Regions from separate parts of the Roseibium sp. 10G30-5 genome, predicted to be linked through region 1. Evidence: riboswitches for the same ligand, from Rfam matches in the RefSeq annotation. Region 1 holds a riboswitch; the other holds the start of a gene.
The links. A riboswitch is a leader RNA that binds a small molecule or an ion and turns the genes downstream of it on or off. The one in region 1 is predicted to bind cobalamin.
Positions count from the first base shown of each region.

Region 2: linked by a shared signal. The riboswitch ahead of AC0L7U_RS09040 (HoxN/HupN/NixA family nickel/cobalt transporter) and the one ahead of cobU (bifunctional adenosylcobinamide kinase/adenosylcobinamide-phosphate guanylyltransferase) in region 1 are both predicted to bind cobalamin.

Region 1 is NZ_CM147918.1:506,822-510,529, reverse strand. Features, by position in the region: tRNA gene AC0L7U_RS02595 (tRNA-Asn) at 522-597, opposite strand; tRNA gene AC0L7U_RS02590 (tRNA-Asn) at 649-724, opposite strand; cobalamin riboswitch at 1,028-1,257, shown strand; gene cobU (bifunctional adenosylcobinamide kinase/adenosylcobinamide-phosphate guanylyltransferase) at 1,431-1,967, shown strand; gene cobW (cobalamin biosynthesis protein CobW) at 1,964-3,055, shown strand; gene cobN (cobaltochelatase subunit CobN) at 3,113-3,708, shown strand, end outside.
Region 2 is NZ_CM147918.1:1,790,842-1,794,549, forward strand. Features, by position in the region: gene AC0L7U_RS09030 (glycoside hydrolase family 2 protein) at 1-394, shown strand, start outside; gene AC0L7U_RS09035 (hypothetical protein) at 327-1,196, shown strand; cobalamin riboswitch at 1,358-1,545, shown strand; gene AC0L7U_RS09040 (HoxN/HupN/NixA family nickel/cobalt transporter) at 1,638-2,705, shown strand; gene AC0L7U_RS09045 (ABC transporter substrate-binding protein) at 3,149-3,708, shown strand, end outside.

The DNA.
Region 1 (3,708 bases):
CGCCTGTCTTTCTTGATCAGGCAGAGACCTGTACTGCCGCAGTCTAGCTAGGTAAGTGCATAAGAAGGTCTTAAGTTCAGCGACCTTTTTCTCTATTTTTGTGCCGTTTGCGAAGATTGCGACAGATTTGATTTACGCCATCGCTCTTGATTCTGCAACAATGCGTAAATTTGACAATTGATAAGCGGGTGACCGATCTAAAATGGCGCATTATTGGAAATAAGCTTTTGTTTCTTCGGTTTATTTCCGGATATTTCAGAGGGTCTCTCAGGGAATAGCTCTGTAAAATGACGGCTTGTCGCAAGTACGATCCTGTTAATTACTATCGATGAAATGCGAGAAATCGTCAAAAATATCAATATCGTGCACGGCCTGCCTCATGCCACTTCGCGCGGGATTTGCACGCAAAATGCCTCAGAGAGCCGTGTGAACGCGGGTTTTGATACTGTAAAACCGCATGGACGGTGGGCCAAGCGGGTCGTGGTGATCTATCAGAAAAGAAGAGCAGACCTTAAGAAAGGTGGCTCCCCGAGCAGGGCTCGAACCTGCGACAATTCGATTAACAGTCGAATGCTCTACCAACTGAGCTATCGGGGAATACCTGTATCTGATGACGAAGCCATTTTTCTCATTCAGATGAGAAAAGAGTGGCTCCCCGAGCAGGGCTCGAACCTGCGACAATTCGATTAACAGTCGAATGCTCTACCAACTGAGCTATCGGGGATCACCAGTCCAAGGCAGCATCTGTGCCGCCCCGGCGATTGGCAAGCGTATATCAAAGGCTTGATCCGTTTGCCAAGTCCCTCGGGCGTTATTTTCTGGAAAATTGTGAACTTCTCCTGTGAAAACATTATTTTCGTAGGAAAATCAGTTGCTTGATATATTTCACATGGGTGCATTTGCTTGCTGCCCTAAGGGCGACGATGTCAGGAGAGTGTGCAAGGTTACGCGAAACCGGTCGGTGAACCCGTGATTACGAGATCCTTTGGCGCAAGGCGTCATGCTTGTGTCAGCCTCTGGCAATGGTTACAAGAAGCGGGCCAACGGTGTTTCGTCTGCCTGCAAGCGGGCGAAGCTGAAACGGGAATGTAGTGCGCTGGTCTTTGAGGCTGGCAAGGCTGTAGCTGCCCCCGCAACTGTAAGCGGCAAGGAGACCTGCAAAACGTCACTGGATCGACACTTGGTCTGATCCGGGAAGGCGCGGGGCCTCTGTTCGAGCCGTAAGCTAGGGAGACCGGCCGTGGCCCTGCGTGTCATGTCGACCGTATGGATCAGAAGACGCTGTCGGGTGGACGGTGAGGAGATGAAAGTATGATCGGAGACGATCAACAGGCTTGTCCTGCGCCTGAGTGCAGGATGATGTGCCGTGCCCTGTCCGCTGCCGGTGAACAATGCTGTTCTGTGTCGGTGCCCTCGTGCGGGAGGATGCCATGACCCATGCTCACCTGGTTCTAGGCGGTGCGCGCTCCGGCAAAAGTCGCTTTGCAGAAGATCTGGCGACGCGCAGCGGCCTTCGGCGCCTCTATGTCGCAACCTCGCCGGTCATTGATGCGGAGATGGACGACCGTATTGCCCAGCACAAGGCCCAACGTGGTGCGGGCTGGCTCACTATTGAAGAAGAGTTGGATCTATGCGGCGTGCTGCATCGGTGTGGCGATCCTTCACAGGTGATCCTCATCGACTGTCTGACCCTTTGGCTCAACAATCTCATCTACCATCAGCACGACGTTGAAGCCGCCGTTGATGTGCTTTGTGCCTGTCTGGAAAATCCCGCAGGACCCGTGGTGCTCGTGTCGAATGAAGTGGGCATGGGGCTTGTGCCGGAAAGCGTGCTGTCGCGCCGATTTCGCGATGCGCAAGGCCGTCTTAATCAGCAGTTGGCCGCGGTTTGCACGCGCGTTACTTTTGTTGCGGCAGGCCTGCCGCTCATCTTGAAATCATCTGAGAAAATGGACCCAAGTCTATGAAACCAGGACAGAAAATTCCCGCGACCATTGTCACCGGCTTTCTTGGCGCAGGCAAGACCACGCTGATCAGGAACCTGTTGCGGAATGCCAATGGCAAGAAGATTGCCCTGATCGTCAATGAGTTCGGCGACATGGGTTTTGACGGCTCTCTGATGAACGGATGTGTTGATCCGAGTTGTTCTGCCGATGAGGTTGTGGAACTGACGAATGGCTGCATCTGTTGCACGGTGGCGGAAGAGTTTCTGCCGACCATGGAAATGCTGCTGTCACGCGAGGAGGTGCCCGAGCACATCGTTATCGAGACCTCAGGGTTGGCCCTGCCACAGCCGCTGGTGCGGGCGTTTTCATGGCCAAGTGTCAAGACCAGAGTGACTGTTGATGGCGTCGTGACGGTGCTGGATGCCGCCGCATTGGCGGAGGGGCGGATTGCCGCTGATCTTGCAGCCCTTGAAGACCAGCGCAAGCAGGATGAGGCGCTGGACCATGAAAGCCCGGTCGATGAGCTGTTTCATGATCAGTTGTCCTGTGCCGATCTTGTGGTGCTGAACAAGGCTGATCTTGTCGCAGACGACAAGCTGGCCGAGGTTGAAGCCCGCATTGCTGCGGGTATTCGTCCCAATGTCGAGATCATTGCCGCCAGCAAGGGCGTGTTGCCCATTGAGGTGCTTTTGGGGCGCGACAGCGCGGCAGAAGATGACATGGCAGATCGCCATGAGCATCATCACCATCACCACGATGATGATCACGAGCATGATGAAGACCATGATCACGAGGATCATCATCACGATCATCACCATCATGATGATTTTGAGAGTTATGTGGTTCCAGTGGCTGCCTTTACCTCCATGCAGGAGGCTTCCGACAAAGTTGCGCGGGCGATGGCATTGAAAGGCATCTTGCGTATCAAGGGTGCTGTGGCCATCGAGGGAAAGGCATCACCCGCCATGGTGCAGGCCGTTGGGCCACGGGTCGAGACATGGTTTTCTGCAGCCGCTGAAAAATCCGGCCAGCTTGTGGTCATCGGTCTCAAGGGCTTGGATCTCGATGCCGCACGGGCCGAATTGGGTGGCGTGGTGCACTCTGCCTGATGCAGGGCGGAGTGTTGACCTCTCCCCTTGTCATGCAGGGTTTCTGGAAGGGATTTCATGCATATTCTGGCAAGCCAGACCCGGCGGATTGATGACGGCGGTGACGCGGTAGATCTTGCGCAGGATCCCGCCGACATTCTTCTGCTGTCGTTTGCCGACACGGAGCTAGGGGCCTTTGCGCAGGCTCGGGCAACACTTGAGGCGTCGGAACAAGCGCCGTCGGTTGCCAGTCTTCGGTTGGCGTCCTTGTCGGCTTTGGCGCACCCGTATTCGATTGATCTTTATGCCGAGAAGACGGTTTCCGGATCGCGGCTGATCGTGTTGCGGCTGCTTGGTGGAATTGAGTACTGGCGTTACGGGGTTGAGCGTTTCGAGGAAGAAGCGCGTCGCACGGGCGCAGATCTCATCTTCATCGCTGGTGATGATCGTTGGGATGCGGAGCTTGCCGAAAGGTCCACTGTTGCGCCTGAGGTGGCGCATCGTTTCTGGCGTTATTGTGTGGAAGGCGGGCCGGGCAATTATCTCAATGGGCTGCGGTATCTTATGGCTCAGGTGACTGGTGGAGATGTGCCGCTGGCCCCGGTGCCTTTGCCGCGTGCAGGGATTTTTCTGCCCGGGCACCCGTCGCCGGATCTGACTGCCTTGCAGGCGAC
Region 2 (3,708 bases), 1.3 Mb from region 1:
GGTGCGCGACATCGATGGCCAGGGCAATACATGGCAAAAGATCGTCGGCGAACGGGGTTGGGGTCCACAGTACTATTTCGATCTTTTGCCCAAAGTCGTGGCCGAGCTGGATCCATCCAGAGCCTACTGGCCCGGCAGCCCCTGGTCCGGCAGTTGGGATCTGGAGGCCAATGACGACCGACACGGTTGCAACCACGAATGGGACACTGCCGAACAAGGTGGACTATACCCACCAGCGGAAGCACAAGCCGCGCTTCATCGCCGAATATGGCCACGGCGGCCCGGCAACCTACGCCACATGGAAACGAACACTGCCCGACGACCAGATGAAGCCGGGAGCCGACGGTCTCGCCTTCCACAACCGGGCCGACAATGGCGAAAAGAAGCTGCATGATCGGCTACAGGAACATTTCCCCCTGCCCGACAGCTTCGATGACTGGCTTTATGTCACGCAACTCAATCAGGCCCGTGCCATTCGTCTGTCAGCCGAGTGGCACCGCAGTCTGAAACCGCGTTGCATGGGTACACTGGTCTGGCAGATCAACGATTGCTGGCCCGTGACAAGTTGGGCAGCCGTCGACGGTGATGGCCGTCCCAAGCCACTCTGGTATGAGTTGAAGCGCACCTACGCCGACCGCTTGCTGACCATTCAGCCGGAAAATGATCGCCCGGACGCCCCGTTGTGGTTGCATGCCGACAACGAGACGGATGAGGAGTGGACAACGACGCTGAACATCAAGCGCCTGGGCTTTGATGGGTCGGTCAAGGCAGAGGTAACCTGCGAGCTTTCCGTTGCCGCGCGTGACAAGCAGGCCATCCGGCTGGAGCGCGCGCTCATCACGGCAGAGGCTGCAGCGGCAGAATTGATCGTGGCAGAGGCCGCCGATGGCACGCGCCGGGCAGACTGGTTCTTCGTCCGCGACAAGGATGCGCACTATCCCGCGCCCATGTGGGATGCAGACGTGCGCTCCGGCCTCAATGGCCATAGCGTGCGGATCACCGCCAGAACTCTGCTGCGCGACCTGGCGTTGTTTCCGGACCGTCTATCTGGCGACGCAACCGTCAACGATCAACTCGTGACGCTGCTGCCGGGAGAAACGGTCACCTTTACCGTCAACGGCATCGCATCCGAAGACGCGGACAAGCTGACGACAGCCCCGGTCTTGCGCTGCGCCAATCCATTCGGCAAAGCCTGAGCAGTTGCATCCGGCATAACCGGCTCAAGCATGTGATCAACCATCGGCGCAGGCTTCCACCTGCGCCGCTTTTATCTTCAAACCGGAAGACGCCAGACAATTTACGAACAGGTAGGTGACGCAGGATCAACCTCCCCGGGGACCAAGGCCATGGCTGAAGCCGCGCAAACGTGCTAGCAGCAAGGGAGATGGAAAAGGGAATGTGGTGCGGGATTTGTCCCCAAGGCCACAACTGCCCCCGCAACTGTAAGCGAGGAGCTGACACCAAGAAGACCACTGGGCAACTGGGAAGGTCGGCTGTCAGCAGGGATCCGCGAGCCAGGAAACCTTGCCGTCGACAATGGTCTGCGCAACCCCATTGGGCGGGGTGTTTCAATGCGTCGTGGGTGGTGACGAGCGCCCCGGCACGGTTGCGGAGACGACCAAACGCTCGAGTTTTTCATGACCGACACATCTTGCCTGCCATCCGCTCCCCCTCGCACAGGCACATTACGATTACGCATCATCAGCATTTATGCGTTTCTGGCCCTCTTCAACATTGGCGCATGGGTCTGGGCTTTCATCGCATTTGACGCGCAACCATTGCTGTTGAGCACCGGGCTTGTGGCCTGGGGCTTCGGCCTGCGCCATGCCGTCGATGCAGACCACATCGCGGCCATCGACAATGTTACCCGCAAACTGATGCAAGACGGCAAGCGCCCGGTCTCCGTCGGCTTCTTCTTTGCAATCGGCCACTCGGCCGTTGTCTTGATCGTCTGCGCTGCAGTTGCCGCTGCGGCGATGATGCTTCAAGGCGAATTCACCGCATGGCAAAGTGTCGGCGGCGTCGTCTCCACGCTTATTTCAGCGCTGTTTCTCTTTGTAATCGCGGCGATGAACATCGTCATCTTGCGGGGTGTCTGGAGCGCCTTCAAAAAGGTACGCAAGGGTCTGCCTTATGAGGAAGAGGATCTGGATCTGCTGTTGAACAAACGCGGCTTTCTGGCCCGATTGTTTCGCCCCCTCTTCCGGCTTGTCTCCAACCCGCTGTGGATGTTGCCACTGGGGTTCCTGTTCGGTCTGGGCTTTGATACGGCAACCGAAATCAGCCTTCTGGGGCTCTCCGCCAGTCAGGTCTCACAAGGCCTCTCAATCTGGGTCATTCTGGTCTTCCCCGTCCTCTTTGCCGCCGGCATGTCTCTGGTCGACACGACCGATGGCATCTTGATGCTCGGCGCTTATGAATGGGCCTTCGTGCGCCCCGTGCGCAAACTCTACTACAATTTGTGCATCACACTCGTGGCCGTGGTGGTCGCCCTGTTCATCGGCGGGGTCGAGACCCTCGGTCTGATCTCACGGGAACTGAACCTGTCCAGTGGCATCTGGGCAGACATCGGCGATTTGAATGACAATTTCAACAATCTCGGCTTCGCCATCATCGGTGTTTTTATTTTCGCCTGGGCACTATCGTATCTCATCTATCGCCTGAAAGGGTACGACACGCTGGATCCAACACCAGCCGACCGATAGCCAGTCGTCTTGACCCGCCCCGTGCCCTGAAGAGCTGTCCGCTTTGGCAAGCGGCAGGCGAACAAGCAGGACTGAAACTGCCCTTACGACATGATGAAAATGCGTTGTTTCCTGCGACATGCAGACCACTCGCATCGGGTTTGTTGCTTGACAGCCGTTCCTGCCAAGGCACTAACAACATCTCACCTTTTTGGAATTGGGCATCCGATGATCTTTGGCGCGCGGGAGGGCGACAGTGTGATCATATGCTCCCTTGTTGCAGTAACCCGGCAGCCGTCTTCCACGCGACCACCGCCGGCTTCCAGACACGCGTCTGTCTGACAGCGGGTCCCGCCGAACATGCGAAAATCTCAAATATAACGTCCGCTCATCAGAGCCTTGCAGAGACTGCCGATGACACCGCGACGTTGAAATAAGACCAAAAGATCAACTGGGAGGAAATCATGGTTTTCATCAATAGACGGCAGACACTGGGTCTGCTCGGCGCTGCCGCAGTCACAGGATTGAGTGCCCCGGCTCTGGCCAAGCCCAGAAAAGTCGTGGTTGGCGCCCTTCATCTGACAAGCCACTCCGGCAGCTTCATCGCGTTGGAACGCGACTACTTCAAGAACGCTGGTCTGGATGTCGAGCTGAAATTCTTTCAGGCAGCCCAACCGATGGCCGTGGCCATTGCCAGCGGCGATGTTGACTTCGGTGTCACTGCGATTACCGGCGGCCTGATTTCACTGGCCGACAAAGGTGCTGTGAAGGTTTTCGGCGGCGCGTTGTCCGAAGAACCCGGCATCGATGGTCAGAAGATTCTTGCTTCGGATGCCGCCTTCAAGGCCGGCGTGACCTCGCCCAAAGGCTTTGACGGCAAGCGCTACGGCGTCACCACCACCGGATCCTCCTTCCATTACATGGGGTCCAGGGTGGCTGAGAAGGAAGGCATCAAGATGCGTTTCGTGCCACTGCAAAAAGTGGGTGCGGTCATCGGCGCACTGAAGTCCAGCCAGATCGACGG